2 regions of the Paenibacillus sp. EB106-06-01-XG199 genome follow, and region 1 is predicted to be linked to the other one. Evidence: riboswitches for the same ligand, from Rfam matches in the RefSeq annotation. Region 1 holds a riboswitch; the other holds the start of a gene.
What was found. A riboswitch is a leader RNA that binds a small molecule or an ion and turns the genes downstream of it on or off. The one in region 1 is predicted to bind cobalamin.

Region 1 (7,964 bases):
TACGTCGCCCACAAACATGGTCTGCATGGAGTCCAGCACTGCGAGCAGGGAGATGTTGATCTTGAACACACGCTGTTCTTCAGCCTCCAGCATCGGGAACTGCTGGGCGTCCTTGGACATGGGGATTTCATCGGCGATCCAGTGGTTGAGCAGCAGCACCTTGTACAGCTTATACATATGCGGCATGCGGATATCGTTCCAGTTCAGAATGCCCGAGCATTCCCCGTCAATGATGCGGGTAGACATATTCGGCGCTTCTGTATTAAAAATCTTTTGCAGTTGCATTTATATTCCCTCCTATATTTTGCGCTCAAACTGTGGTAGGTTTCCGCCGCCATGGCCTCTCGCCGGAAGCGGGCTTCCAAAAGGAGAAGGGGAGCAAGCTTCCTGACTGCTAAAAGGGGGTAACGGGAAAGTCGCCCGGTAATTTTATATAAATGGTTCTATTTATTCTTATAGAGGGAATTCATGTCGCTATTAGGGACTGTTTATCAAATAGAGCCCTTTTATGAAAACTTAGCGGGCAGAATTCCCGTTCCTTGTGCGATTTTCAATCCAGGGCACAGATAGCGGTGGTAATTCCCTTTATTGATTAAAGATGGGCAGAAAAATGACGGTAGAGGAAGTTTGGACAATCGAAACATCTGATGACAACAGCGGCCGAAAGCCCAAACATTCCTCGTAGTTACGAATACATCACCGTGTTTCTATTCAAGGCATGAAGACAATTAGCTCGCGCAAGATTCACACTCTTCTATGGTTAATGCACGGCTCCGCACATAATACGTCGACTTGAGTCCGCCCTTCCAGGCGTTCAGATGCAGGTTCAGGAAATCGGTGGCCTTGATGTCCGGCGTCACGTACAGATTGAAGCTCTGGCCCTGATCGACGTGGCGCTGGCGGGCTGAGGCCATACGGATCGACCAGTTCTGGTCAATCAGGAACGCCGTTTTGTAGTACCAAATCGTCTTCTCGGACAGATCCGGTGCCGGGTTGGCGATCTTGTAAGTTGTTTTCTCCTCGTAGGAGAGCAACTCGTACAGAGGATCAATGCTGGCTGTGGAGCCGGCGATGATCGAGGTTGAGCCGTTTGGAGCAATCGCGAACATCCAGGCATTGCGTACGCCGTCTTTGGCTACTTCCTGCTGCAGCTCACGCCACTGCTCCGTTGTCACATATTTGCCTTCCTGCTCGCCGCTTGTATAACCGCGCGAGTCGAAGTAGGCTCCGGTATCCCAGTCGGAGCCGGCAAACTTCGGATAGCGGCCCTTCTCGCGGGCCAGCTCCATGCTGGAGCGTACCAGCAGATAGTTGATGTGCTCATACAGGTGATTGTTGTATTCCACGGCTTCGTCGGACTCCCAGCGGATGCCCTCCAGCGCCAGCAGGTGATGCAGGCCGAAGGTGCCGAGGCCGACTGCACGGTATTGGCTGTTTGTGTACTGCGCCTGCAGCACTTCGATATTGTTAATGTCGATGACGTTGTCTAGCATGCGTACCTGAATCGGCACCAGCCGCTCCAGTACTCCGGCCGGGATGGCCCGTGCCAGGTGGATGGAGTTCAGGTTGCAGACTACGAAGTCGCCGGGAACCTTTGAGATGACGATCCGGGTCTGGCCGTCTTTGGTAACCAGCTCTTCACTCTCAATGACCGTTGGCGACTGGTTCTGCATAATTTCTGTGCACAGGTTGGAGGAGAAGACCATCCCCTGGTGCCGGTTCGGGTTGGAGCGGTTCACCGTATCGCGGTAGAACATATAAGGTGTGCCGGTTTCCAGCTGTGATTTCATAATCCGCTTCATAATGTCGATGGCCGGAACCGTAATACGGGACAGCTCCAGATTGGCGGTAGCTTCGGCATATTTGTCACGGAATGCGCCTTGGCCAAGCTTTTCGTCATAGAAATCCTCAAGGCCAAGTGCGCGGCCGTTCTCATCCTTCCAGCCCATTACCTTCTTCACCTCATGCGGGCAGAAAAGGTTCCAGTGGCCGCGCGCTTCTACGGCCTCCATGAACAGATCCGGCAGGCAGACGCCGTGGAACACATCATGCGCGCGCATCCGCTCGTCGCCGTTGTTAAGCTTCAGGTCGAGGAAGGCGAGAATATCTTTATGGAAGACGTCGAGATAAACGGCAACCGCACCTTTGCGTGTGCCGAGCTGGTCGACGCTGACGGCGGTATTGTTCAGCTGGCGGATCCACGGGATAACGCCGGAGCTGGTATTCTTGTGGCCGCGGATATCGGAGCCGCGGGCCCGTACCTTGCCGAGGTAGACGCCGATGCCGCCGCCCATTTTGCTCAGCCGGGCTACGTCGGTGTTGGAGTCGAAGATACCTTCGAGCGAGTCGTCTACGGTGTCGATGAAGCAGCTGGAGAGCTGTCCGGCAACCTTTTTACCAGCGTTGGACATCGTTGGCGTTGCAGCCGTCATGTAAATGTTGCTCATCGCCCAGTAGGCTTCTTTAACCAGATCCAGACGTTTCTCTTCCGGCTCTGTGTGCATGAGGAACATGGCGATAATCATATAACGCTCCTGCGGAAGCTCCATCACACGCCCGTCAAAGTCATGGGCCAGGTAACGGTCTGACAATGTAAGCAAGCCGATGTAATCGAACAGCAGGTCGCGTGTATGATCAATGCAGCCGCCAAGCTCGGCAATCTGTTCTTTGGTGTAGTGGGTCAGAAGCTCTTCACGGTAGATGCCTTTCTTCACCAGATCGGAAATCAGCGGGTACAGCTCGCCGTATGGCTCATCCGGGTAGGCTTTATAGCGGCGGTTAACCGCGGCTTTTTTGTATAGGGTCGTCAAAAGCGAGCGGGCAGCAGCAAACTTCCAATCCGGTTCTTCTTTGGTTACGAGCTCAAGGGCGCTCATGGTGAAGGCGCTGCTGATTTCCTCTCCGCTGACCTCGCTCCGGCGAAGCTTGGACTGCACCCCGCGCAGCAAGGTTTCTTTGCTTAATTGCTCAAGGCCGTTCAGGATACGGTCGGCGTAAACGGAGAGGCGGATTTCATCAAAAGCCAATTGGCGGTTGTCGGGTTTCACTACGAGTTCTGGCATAGGGGATTCATCCTTTCGTATTTGGGTTTAATTTTCAATATTAAAAATTGATATATTATAGCGCAGAAAGCGGCCAGGAAATGGCGGCTAAGCCGACATTTCAAAGCTGCCTTCGAAGCAGGCGATAGATCGTATCGCGTGCTGGAATCCGGGTCTGCGGAAAACAGAAGCTTAAAGTATACCATGAAATTTATATTTCCAAAAAGCTAAAGTACAGCAGGCTGCCAATGGATGACTTCCTTGCCGGCAAGGCTGGCCGGAATGTCGATAATCCGCTGGTTGTTGCTTCCCCGGTAGGGAAGGGTAGTATCTTTAAGCTCTTCTACAAATCGTCCGTCAATCACTACATGGCACAAGGCCAGCAGATTCCATTCCGGCGAGCCCGGAGAAGCCGTCAGCTCTTCATACGTATAACCGGTATAAATCCAAATTGAGAAATCCGGCAGCACAGCGCGAAGCTCATGAATGAAGCCCGCAGCCTCTTCTGCCGAGAAAAAAGGGTCCCCGCCGGCCAGCGTCAGGCCGTCCAGCAGCGGATTAGCGGCAATTTCGGCAATAATCTCACGCTGCCGCTCCAGGGTGAACACTTCACCAAAATTGAAATTCCACGTTTTCGGATTGAAGCAGCCCGGGCAGCGGTGGCGGCAACCGCTGAGGAAGAGGACGGCCCGCATGCCCTCTCCCTCATTAATTGATTCCGGGTAGTAGCCGCAAATATTCATAGATGCTTGAGGCGGTCTCTTACTTCGGCCTGCTTGGCGGCGTTGAAGCGGGTCTGGTAATCGCCGGTCAAATATCCGGTTACCCGGCGCAGGCGGCGGATATGGGTGTCATGCTCATGCGCGCCGCAGGAAGGGCAGTTCGTGCCGATAACCCCTTCATAGCCGCAGCCGGAGCAGCGGTCAATCGGGTGGTTAATGCTGAAATAACTGATTTCCTGCTCCAGCGCGTAGCGGATGATTTTGACAAAAGCCGCCGGGTTGCTGCGGGCATTGCCGTTCAGTTCCACATAGGAAATGGCTCCGGCGTTGCAGTACTCATGGAAAGGGGCCTCAAGGCTAATCTTCTTGGCCGCACTGAGCTCGTAATACACTGGAATGTGGAAGGAGTTCGTATAATATTCGCGGTCGGTTACGCCGGGAATAGAGCCAAGCACCTTGTGGTCCACCTTGGTGAATTTGCCGGACAAGCCTTCGGCAGGTGTTGCAAACAGCGTGATGTTAAGATTGAGCTCTTCGCTCTTGCGGTCGCAGTACTCGCGCATATGGCGGACAACGGCGAGCGCTTTGGCATGGACTTCCATGTCCTCGCCATGATGTTTGCCGTACATGGCCTTCATGCACTCCGCCATACCGATGAAGCCGAGCGACAGACTGCCGTGCTTCAGCAGCTCGCCTACGCTGTCCTCGGGAGCAAGCTGTTCGCCGCCTTCCCAGACACCTTCGCGCATCATGAAATCGGAGGCTTTGGCTTTCTGGGCCGCTTGAATCCGGAAACGGTGCAGCAGGCCTTCCAGTGCAATATCCATATAATGATTCAGGTCGTCGTAGAAGCCTTCCTCGTCGGGAGCAAGACGGCGGCCTGTTACAGTGCCGTGAGCGAGGCCCAGACGGACCAGATTCAGGGTGTTGAAGGACAGATTGCCTTTGCCGGAGCAGTGATTACGTCCGAAACGGTCGCCCAGTACCCGGGTGCGGCAGCCCATCGTAGCAAATTCAGTGTCCGGGTCAGCCGGATCATAGTACTGCATGTTGAGCGGAGCATCCAGATTGGCAAAGTTCGGATACAGTCTGCGTGCGGAACATTCGGCTGCTTTGAGGAACAGCTCATAGTTCGGATCGCCCTGCTGCTGGTTGACGCCCTGCTTGCATTTGAAGATTTGGATCGGAAACACCGGTGTTTCTCCGCTGCCGAGGCCGTTCATGGTGGCGGTCAGCAGGGAGCTGATCACAAGCTGGCCTTCGGGGGAGATACAGGTGCCATAGTTGATGCTGGTAAAAGGAATCTGTCCGCCGGAACGGCTGGACATCGTATTGAGATTATGTATCATACTCTCTGCTGCCTGCAGTGTTTCGCTTTCGGTCTCTTTCTGCGCAAAGCGGAAGGCGCGCGGATACTGCTCCGCCAGATCGCTGCGGCTCATCGAGATTTCGCCGAGGTGATCACCGGCTTGTCCTTCTTCAAAGTACTCCAGTCCCTTGCGGAACAGCTTGGCGAAGGATTTGGTCACATACGGGGCAAGATCATAATCCAGTTTATTGGCGGATACGCCGCCGTATTGGGCATTTTGCTGGGACTGGAAAATAATCGCCACCAGCGACATTGCGGTCATAATCGAGTTCGGAGGACGGACACTGCCGTTGCCGGTATTGAAGCCTTCGCGGAGAAGGCGCTCAAACGGGATAAAGATGCAGTTGGTCGTTCCGATGGCGTATTGATCCAGATCGTGGACGTACACGACATTATCCTGAATGGCCTGCACGAGCTGTGGCGGCATCGTGAAGTTGCGGGCATACCACTTGGAATATTCACTGCCGAATTTGCTCATTTTGCCGGAGAAGCTTTCTCCGTTCAAATTGGCATTCTCGCGCAGCAGATCCAAATCCCGGCTGTCGATAATATCCCGTCCCAAATGAATAACTTCCTCCAAAAGAACTTCCTGTGCAGCTTGTCCACCGTTGTACCGTTTCTCCAGCAGCGTCATTGTCTAGCTCTCTCCCCTCGGTATAGTAAGAACGAAGTATATACTTCCTGATAGCAGTAAAAAAGCATCTCCCGCCGAAGAGGCGGAAAATGCCCGAATGCGTACGAAATATCCTTACAAGGATATTTGCCGGTTGTCTTGATGAACATACAAGCAGGGGACAGGGGTAATCTCTGTCCTGTTCTTATATATTCCGCAGAAGCCGATACCTGAGGGCGATAATGGTTTATAGCCCTCAGGTATCGGCAGCCTTGGCTCCTTAAAACACGGGAAGGCTATGTCTGCTTGTGCAGGCCGCATTGCGGACACCTCACCTGGTCCTCGCAGGCATGAATGATGGTGTCGGCGAAACAGGCAGGTCTCCTGGCTTCCGGTGAATCCTCCGGCGCCTTCCCGAGAGCTTTGAGGCCCCTCAGTGGCTATTGCCGGTAGACGCTGCTTGACGGGCTTCAGAAAGCCTGCAGGCATCCGGTTACAGTGGCGGGACCACAGCGGATTTGCACCGCGTTTCCCTATTAAGCTTCAGCTCGCTTGAAAGAGCGAAACACCTGTTTCCACTATATTTTGTTGTCGTTAGATAAAAATAACCCAATATGTTGTGTTTGTAAACCATTTTTTGAAACTCCGCGCGGGGAGCGGGTTCTGCGGTTTTACTCACAAATGATCCACAGTTAGTCCACAGGTAATCCACAAGTTGGGTGCAAAAAGTGTCTGGATAAAGTCATAAATTGTCTTAAAAGATGCCACAAAGAGTCCATAAATATTGTGAGCGTGACACTGGAATGCCTAATGAAGAAATATGGGGGAACGAAGGGTTACGAACGGTGGGGGTTAGCGGTTTGTGGGTGTGCGGCGGAGTTGCTACAATAAGAACAGGCCGTAGACATATATCAGGAACTTTAGGTTTATAGTCCGTAATAAGGTTGCACGAGGGAGTTTCCAATAAAGGGTTTTATTTACAGTATATTAAGGAGGGATTCAGAATGGCAATTGGGGAAGTAACCGTAATTCCAATCGGCACAGGCAGCACGAGCCTGAGCAGTTATGTGGCCGATATGCAGCGTGTGCTCAGGGGAGTGGAAGGGATCACTTATGAGCTTACATCTATGGGGACGATTATCGAAGGACCGATCCCGCGGATTCTCGCTGCCGTAGAAGCGCTGCATGAGTCGCCTTTCGCTGCCGGGGCACAGCGGGTATCCACGTCGCTGAAGATTGATGACCGCCGCGACAAGCCGTCTACAAGCCGCAGTAAGCTGCAATCCGTTGAACGCAAGCTGCAGGAGAATTGAAGCCCGGATGTTGTGAAAAAGGTTGCGTTTTTGGCTGAAAGTTGTATAATATTTTTTGTTTGACAGAAAAAATGCTTTAAGCTGGTGTAGCTCAGGGGTAGAGCAACGCACTCGTAATGCGTAGGCCGGGGGTTCAATTCCCTTCACCAGCATCCCAAAAAAACATACGCGGCGCGGCTTCTTGGAATTTCGGGGGGGCTGCGCTTTTTTTTGATTTTTCTACCATTCTTCTTATTTTTACCCGAGTAAAGGGGGGTTTCTGAGTCGCGCTGACCTCAATTGCCAGGCAGATAATTGTTTATTACTTAAATGTAGACTACGTACTCTGCATATTGTGTAGGATAAGAAGATTTTGGGCACGGGTGGCAGCACCGATAACAGAATGAATTCAAGGAGCGTACATAATATAAAGATATAAAGTTTTGTTTTGAGTCAATTTCATAAAAAACTCCTTCTCGGCATAAAAAAAGCCAACAATCGCTGTGTGATAAATAAATTTGCGAATTAACAAAAAACCGCTCTATTAAAAGGGCGGTTTCTCATGGCATATCAATTCTACATTACTAAACTCCTTGAAAAAATTATTTTACCCCACTGTACTCAAACTGGCGAAGGCATTTACCAACCGCTACACCTAGAAACAAGTGTAATTTAGCTTCGCTCAATTGGAATGAATACACCTAAAATTTCACATGGAAATTTAGAAGCCCGGTATCCTAGGGAGAGGGGATGTGCATGATGGCTTTTATAATTTTTGTTAATATTTAATAATATACCATCCGCTAAATGTAGAATAATTCAGACCATTACCATAATTGCGATTAGCTGTTTGCGGGTTGCGAATTGAAATTCCGCTTGCATCTCTAAAATCAATTGCAGTTAAGCCTCTTTTGTGTGACCAGCCGC
Region 2 (7,964 bases), on a different contig from region 1:
CGCTGGTTCGGGGAGGAGAGTCCTGATGAGGAACTTTTTGCCGGATTGTCACCAAAGGAGCTGGATGATGTACAGCTGCTCGGACGGCGGTGGCTGAAGGAATCACGAAGTGTGGAGCCGTTCGAACGCTTGCCGCTCGCTTTCTATCACAATAGTGACCGCGAGAGCGGCCCGCTGGATTATGATGCGCTGCTGGATCTGGTGAAGCGCAAAGCGGACGGCGACAAAGAAACGGTATACCGTTTCCTGGCCTGGTCACAGAACAACCGGCTGTTCACGGTGTCGAAGAAGAAGCTATACCCGGGCTACCGCCGGGCGATTCTAAAGTATTTCCTGAACAGCGACCGTGAAGCCTTCAAGAGCAGGGATTTCCGCAAAAGCTATGTCTCCGCTGCTGGGCCTGCTCTGCAAAATGTATATAACGAAGCCCGCTCCCAGCTGGCTTCGCCGCTGGCGCGGTGGGTTAGCCGCAGCCGATTTCAACTCCTGATCTCCGGCTCCATTCTGGGGATCGTACTGATTGGCGTTATTATCGCCATCAGCCTGCTGCGGCCGGACAGCCCGGACACGGCTCTGCCGGAGGGCAGCGCAGCACCGGACGGCGGCCACCCGCCTGCTGCCGTGTATCTTAGCGGCAGCGGAGAAGGCGCGGGCAGCAGACTGGTATTCACCTTTGCTGACGCTGAAGAATGCACCGCCTTTACTCCGGCGGAGATCAGTGTAGCAGCCTCCGGTGGGGATCCGGAGGTCTACAAGGTCACGGCGACGTCGAGCCGGTGTCTCGCTCCGTCGCCGGATGCGGGGGCCGCCGGCATGAACGGCGGCAGTGGAACGGCAACGCCGGATGCGTCAGCCGGAACGGAAGCCGACGCGACCGGGAACGCGAACGCCGGAACGGAATCCGGCGCGACAGGGACCGCGAACGCCGGAACGGAAGCCGGCGCGACAGGGACCGCGAACGCCGGAACAGAAGCCGGCGCGTCCGGGACCGCGAACACCGAAACAGAGGCCGGCGCGACCGGGAACGCGAACGCCGGAACAGAAGCCGGCGCGTCCCCGGCTGTGTCATCCGCGCCTTCGCCGGGAGAGACCGGGGGAGCTTCGTACCTAGTCACTGTGGATCTGGAACCGGGGGCTAAGCTGGCCGAGGGCAACATGATCATCGCGGGCGATTATAAGCTGACTCTGCAGTCGGATCCAGCACTTACGGCAACCCCTACACCGAGTGCCCAGCCTACTGCAACTGCAACTGCGACTGCAACTGCAACGCCTACGGATGATGGCGGAGCAGCAACCGAGGCTCCTGAGTAAAGTGATATAAACAGACAAAAATCCTGAACCGCATGTTTTGCCCGGAGAGAGCAGGGCAGATGCGTGTTCAGGATTTTTCTTCTTTCACAGAGCTCCGGCGTTGGTTATGACGGATCACCCTGTAAAGGGATTCTCTCCCTCTAATGTGGACTGTATATTGAAAATAAGTTGTATAAGACGATATACTACCGCTAAATTATCCGGTTGAGCCTTATGTGGCGTTTTACGAAATAATAGCGGGTGTAAATCCGCCTAATCCTTATTAATGAGGGAGTAGCCAAAACTTAGCGGGCATTTTTTCCGCTACTAATGATGAACTGCGTGCAGACAGGTTGGGATCAACGAAGAGTGTGTTTGATGCTTTCGAAAAGGGCTCAGCCGGCAACGGGCGGCATTGGAACAGCTTTTCTATAGACATACAAGGGAATAGTGGATATGATTATGAATATTAAAATTTGATAGTCTAGTGAAAAGGGTGCAGATTCTATCCAGTAGAATTTGCTTAAAAGGGAAGTCCGGTGCAAGTCCGGCGCGGTCCCGCCACTGTAAATGCGGAGCGACTCTTAAGGGTGCCACTGTCCTGTGAAGCAAGGACGGGAAGGCGGAGGGAAGCTGTGAAGCATAAGCCAGGAGACCTGCCTTTTTCTTGAACGTTTCTATTCTTCGTGGGGTAAGAATGCGGAACATTACAAATGGATGTGGTGGCGGAGCTTGAGCACCCCCGTGCTTCATTTGTATTCTTCCGAGGCCGCCCTTAGCAGGGGCGGTTTTTTTGAGGGACGAGGATGAAGTATAAGCCGGTGCTGTATGTTATCCTTCTCTCTCGCAGAAACGGCCCCGTCCTTTTGAAATGGACAGCATAGCCGTTTCTTCTTGTTGTCCGCTGCTTCACTATTTTATTCACGGAAAGAGGTTAACGATGAAGACTCTTCTCTCTGCCAAGTCCTTTATGCTTGGCCTGGCTTTATTGCTGGTTATTTCGATTCTGGGAACAGCGCTTGTTCCTTCAGGGCAAGTGTTTGCCGGGGCGGTCTCCGCTACCGCGTCCGGAGGAACGGAAAGTGTTACTGCTGCTGTGTATGCAGCAGACGAGTCTGGCGCAGAGCCGGCTGCGGCTGCATTAACAGCGAAGCAGCAGATTACCGTTGCCGGAGCGACCTATGCGGCTGCCGAGTATATGCTCAGCAGCGGCGTGACGTCAGAATGGCAGGCGGTTGGCCTCGCACAGGCGGGCTACAAAGTACCGGAAAGTTATGTCCGGCTGCTGGAGCAAAAGGTGCGGACAGCCAGCGGCAGCTTTGCCGCAGTCACGGATTATGCACGGATTGTGCTCGCGGTACAAGCCGTGGGGGCTGATCCGGCGAATTTTGCCGGAAACGGCTCTGAGCCGGGTTTTAATCTGGTTGAGCGTATCTATAACAGCGACAAAATGAGCGGCCAGACGCTGAACAATCCGGTCTATGCGCTGCTGGCACTGGATTCAGGCAATTATACTATTGGGGCGGATGCCAAATGGAGCAAAGCGGCGCTGCTCAGCGAGATCCTGTCCAAGCAAAATGCAGACGGCGGGTTCGCCTTGACTTCCGGGGCAAGCGAGCCGGATATGACGGCGATGGCTTTAACGGCCCTTGCTGCGCATAAGAGTGATCCGGCGGTTGCAACTGCCGGGCAAAAAGCAGTAGCCTGGCTGTCTGCTGCGCAGGACAGCAACGGTGGCTTTGGAGGCAGCAGCGAAAGCGCGGCACAGGTCATTATCGGCCTTGCCTCCTTCGGGGTAGACCCGGAAGGAGCAGAATTCACCAAGGGTGAAGCAGATCTGATAAGCAGACTGCTCAGCTTCAGTGTAGAGGGCGGCGGGTTTGCCCATAATCAGGGCGGAAATGTAAATGCTTTTGCTACAGAGCAGGGGCTGCAGGCGCTGGTGGCCTACACCCTGTACAGCGGGGGCGGAAACGGCAAGCTGTATGACTTCACTAAGCCTGCGGTTCCGAATCCGTTAGTGTATGTGCCCCTTGTAATTGAAGGGCCGCAGAACACGCTGGGAGAAGGGATGGCATATGCAGGCAATGTCCTCGAGGTGCTGGAGAAAGTGGCCGCCCAGAAGGGCCTTCCGATTAAGAATGAATCGGGCAGCTATGTAACGGGAATCGGCAGTATCCAAGCCGGAATCTACGGCGGCTGGGATGGCTGGAAATATGCTGTGTCCCGGGACGGGGCATGGATTGATCCCGATGTAGGAATGAAGGATTTTAAACTTAAGGAAGCAGACCGGGTTCTCGTTTATTATGCGGGCAACGATACGCAGCTGGTGAATTCGCTGACGCTGTCCGCGTTGCAGCCGGGTGAGGAGGAGCCTTTCTCAGTCACGGTTACCCAGATAAAATGGGTATGGGACAATGCCACAAATATTTCGAGTCCTGTAACCTCAAGTGCATCTGGTGTGGAAGTGGCAATCGGAGACCGGAAGGCAACAACCGGTGAAGACGGCAAAGCGGTCTTTGCCGAAGGTGTTCCGGCAGGAGACTATACGCTAACCGTAACCGGTTATGTTGCGGACAATGCACCAACTATCGCTAAATATTCGCAAGCTGTAAAGGTAATCTCCAAGAATGTACCAGTTCATCTGTCGGTTGAAGGACCTGAGGGGCCGGTCGCTGAGGGAGCGCTGCAAGCATCCAACGCGCTGGCGGCATTGAAGAAACTTACGGCATCCGGAAATATTCCGCTGGAGATTACGGAGTCCTCCTACGGCAGCTATGTGTCGGGCATTAATGGGATTAAGAACGGAACCCATGACGGCTATTGGAACTTCCTGGTGTCGCGCGGCGGGAAATGGATCTACCCAAGCGAAGGCATGGGTGACTTCAAGCTGCAGGCACAGGACAAGGTGCTTGTCTATTTTGCCGGTGCCAACACGCAGGCAGTAAATTCCGTTACAGTATCTCCACCGCAGCCAAAACCGGGAGAAACGTTTAAAGTGACTGTTACCGGGGTGGAGTGGGTATGGAATAACACGACATTTGCTTCCGAACCGGTTGTTTCACCGGCAGCCGGAGTGAAGATAACCATTGGCGGTAAATCAGTCACTACGGACAGCCAAGGCGTTGCAGTTTTTGAAGGAGGCTTGTCCGGCAAAATATACACGCTGGCTGTAACCGGTTATGTTGCGGAAGCCACACCAAACATTGCCCGCTATACGGATTCGCTGAAGGTGGCTCCGGGCAATGTAACCTCCTATCTGTCCATTGAAGGGCCACGGGGTCCGGTAGCTGAAGGCGCGCTGGAAGCATATAACGCGTTTGATGCGCTACAGCAGCTGGCAGCTGCGAACAACATTCCTCTAAAGGTTACGGAATCTTCCTTCGGCATCTTTGTAGGGGGCATTAATGGAATCGAGAACGGAGCCTATAACAATCAGGGTTACTGGGCTTTTGCCGTATCGCGCGGCGGGGCGTGGATTTATCCGGATGTGGGCTTAAATGATTATATTCTGCAGACTTCCGACAAAGTGCTTGTCTACTATGCCGGAGAAAATACGCAGGTAGTAGATTCGGTACAGATTTCGCCTGCGCAGCCGAAGCAGGGTGAGGCATTCACCGCTACGGTCACGCAGAAGAAATGGGTCTGGAATAATGACACGTATACTTCTGATCCGGTGACTTCACCGGCTGCAGGAGTGCAGGTCACTGTTGGCGATAAAACCATCACTGCTAATGAGCAAGGGCTCGCAACCTTTGAGGGTGGCCTGCCTGCCAAAACATACACGCTGGCCGTGACTGGTTATGTCGAAGGCGGGACGCCTAAGATTGCCCGCTACACGCAGCCGTTGACTGTTACAGCTTCGGTAGAAGTGCCTGAGACGGCATCGGCCACGCTCACAGTCATTGGAGACACTACTAAGGGAACCATTCTGGCTGGTACCAAGATGACGCTGAACGAGGGAGAGACCGCATACAGCTTGCTAATCCGCCAGCTTGGAAGCAAGGTTGTCGGCGGCGGAAGCGGAGACAGTGTATACATTAAAGCGATTGATGGCTTAGCAGAAAGGGACCGCGGTGAGAAAAGCGGCTGGATGTACTCCGTAAACGGTGTCTACCCGGATTACAGCTCCGGAAGTTATAAGCTGAGCAGCGGCGACGCCGTAGCCTGGCGTTATACGCTTAATGGCGGAGATGATCTGAAGGGATCGGCTGGAGGTTCCTCCGGCACTGGAGGTGCAGCAGCAGGTACGGGCGGCAGTATGGTGAATGTGGGTATCACCCCGGATAATACCCTTCCGCTGAATCAAGTAGGACAGACGACAGCTGTTTCGAACCTGAGCACCAAAATGACCCCGGCAGCAGCGGCTGCCCTTAAGCAAAAGCTGGCGGCAAACGTGGCTGTCTTCGAGCAGGAGGTCACTTCGGGTGCGGCGGCAACCTTGCAGGACAGCGGCGGTGAAGTGAAGCTGCAGCTGCCAGCCGGTTCCGTGTCCGGCAATTTGAAGATCAGCGTACGCGAGACTACTTCAGAACGCGCTGAGCTGGTATCGGGACTCTATGATTTCAAACCGGATGGTACGAAATTTGTGAAGCCGGTGGATCTTTCGATTACAGTTCCGGTTACGGCGGTAAACCCTGCCAATCTGGCTTTGGCATGGCTTGACGAAAGCACCGGCCGCTGGATTCCGGTTCCCGCTGCGCTGGATGCGCAAAGTGGGGTGATCACCGGAAAGGTCAGTCACTTCACGTCCTTTGCCGTAGTGGACCGCAGTAAATGGGAGCCGCAGCCGCAGCAGTTGAAGAGCGATATTGCAGCTACTGCCAAGGCAATCCAGGCAGCCGAAGAGATCAGCGATTGGCAGGCGATTGGACTCGCCCGTTCCGGCCACACAGTACCGGCTGCTTATTTGAACGGAGTGAAGGAGCAGCTTGCCGCGAATAAAGGGGAGTTCCGCAAGGTTACGGATTATGAACGTTTGGCGCTGGCTGTTGCCGCTGCCGGCGGTGATCCGCAGAGTATTGGCGGGTATAATCTGATTGAGCAAATTTATAACAATGACCATATGGTAAGCCAGGGCAGCAACGGCCTCATTTTTGCCCTGATTGCGCTGGACAGCGGTTCTTATGCTGTACCTGCGAATGCGCAGTGGACTAAGGAACGGCTGATCAAGTCCATCCTGGAACTGCAAAGCAAAGACGGCGGATTCCCGCTGACAGCTGGCAGTACCGATGATGTGGACATTACCGCTATGGCAGTTACTGCACTCTCATCCCATAATGACCAGGCGGAAGTAAAAGCGGCTGCGGATAAAGCGATCGCCTGGCTGTCGCAGCAGCAGCTTGAAGGCGGCGGCTTCAAGCTCTCGGGAGCAGAAAACAGTGAGAGCACCTCACAGGTCATCATTGCCCTGAGTGCTGCCGGAGTTGGTCCTAATGACTCCAGATTTATTAAAGCTAAGGGCGGACTTCTCAGCCACCTGGCTTCATTCAGACAAAGCACTGGCGGCTATGCTCATTCGGCTGGCCAGCCCGGGAACAGCCTGGCTACCGAACAGGCATTACTGGCACTGGCTGCGTACGACCTGTTCCTGGCCGGAGAGGCGAAGCTGTTCAGCATCTCGCCAGCCGCTTCCGGCAGTGTGTCCTTTGCCGATGAGAGTAAAATTTCATCCTGGGCGCTGGACTCCGTTCACAAAGCCTATGAGCAAAAGCTGATGGAAGGAGTCAGCGGATCTAGCCTGATTTTTGCACCGAAGCAGAATATTACCCGTGCCGAATTCGCTGCGCTGCTGCTGAGACTGACAGATCAGACACCTGCTGCAGCTTCGGCTGCACCAGTATTCAGCGACGTAAAGGCCGGCACATGGTATTATGGAGCTGTGCTTAAAGCGAAAGAGCTCGGATGGGTAGGTGGAGTTACGGATACAACCTTTAATCCGAATGGCTGGATTACCCGCGAGGATATGGCTGTGATGATTTCCAGAGCGTTCAAGCTGGAGAACGGTTCTGCGGCTACGGCGCAGACTGCGAAGTTCACAGACGAGCGCCGGATCAGCAGCTATGCGCTGTCAGCGGTCCATGCGGTAACGGAGTCCGGTTATATGACCGGCTTCAGTGGAGGATTTGACCCATCAAGTGCCGTAACCAGAGAAATGGCGGCGGTCGTAGCCGTAAGATTGCCTTAAGTGTAATCCATCTTTAAGAAGGCGATTGAGCAGAGTAACAGGCTCATCGGACTGAAGCTTCAAAAGAAAACATAGAGTATAGGAACGGAACGGGGGAGCAGCAGGACAGCCTCCGTTCCTTTCCCTTTTTTCGGAGGTGTGAAAATTAATGTCCAAGCAATCCAAACGATGGTTGTTTTATCCCTTGCTTCTTCTCTTGGCGGTGGTGCTACTGACCGGCTGTTCTTCCGGTGAGCGGCAGTCTGCCGGTTCTGATCTGAACAGTGTAGCAGATACCACCGCTACACAAAGCTCAGCCCCTGATAACGCCGCGTCTCCGCAAACCGGAGACGCAGCAAACACGGCCCCGCCGTCAGAACCGGCGGGCGCTGCCGCTTCGCCTTCCGCGGAGGCGTCGGCGGCTCTTGAAGGAGCGGCGGCACCTGCGCCGCCTGACACCGCTTCCGGCACGGTGACGAGTCCCGTGCCTGCAGGCACTAAGGCGCCG

Region 2: linked by a shared signal. The riboswitch ahead of AC3WT9_RS25720 (S-layer homology domain-containing protein) and the one ahead of AC3WT9_RS24105 (anaerobic ribonucleoside triphosphate reductase) in region 1 are both predicted to bind cobalamin.

The regions. Positions count from the first base shown of each region.
Region 1 is NZ_JBYTDQ010000007.1:174,418-182,381, reverse strand. Features, by position in the region: gene AC3WT9_RS24120 (ribonucleotide-diphosphate reductase subunit beta) at 1-285, opposite strand, end outside; gene AC3WT9_RS24115 (ribonucleoside-diphosphate reductase subunit alpha) at 729-3,062, opposite strand; gene nrdG (anaerobic ribonucleoside-triphosphate reductase activating protein) at 3,269-3,784, opposite strand; gene AC3WT9_RS24105 (anaerobic ribonucleoside triphosphate reductase) at 3,781-5,766, opposite strand; cobalamin riboswitch at 6,103-6,333, opposite strand; gene AC3WT9_RS24100 (MTH1187 family thiamine-binding protein) at 6,750-7,058, shown strand; tRNA gene AC3WT9_RS24095 (tRNA-Thr) at 7,139-7,210, shown strand; gene AC3WT9_RS24090 (hypothetical protein) at 7,816-7,964, opposite strand, start outside.
Region 2 is NZ_JBYTDQ010000008.1:144,195-152,158, forward strand. Features, by position in the region: gene AC3WT9_RS25715 (GAP1-N2 domain-containing protein) at 1-1,311, shown strand, start outside; cobalamin riboswitch at 1,768-1,968, shown strand; gene AC3WT9_RS25720 (S-layer homology domain-containing protein) at 2,231-7,477, shown strand; gene AC3WT9_RS25725 (DUF4430 domain-containing protein) at 7,626-7,964, shown strand, end outside.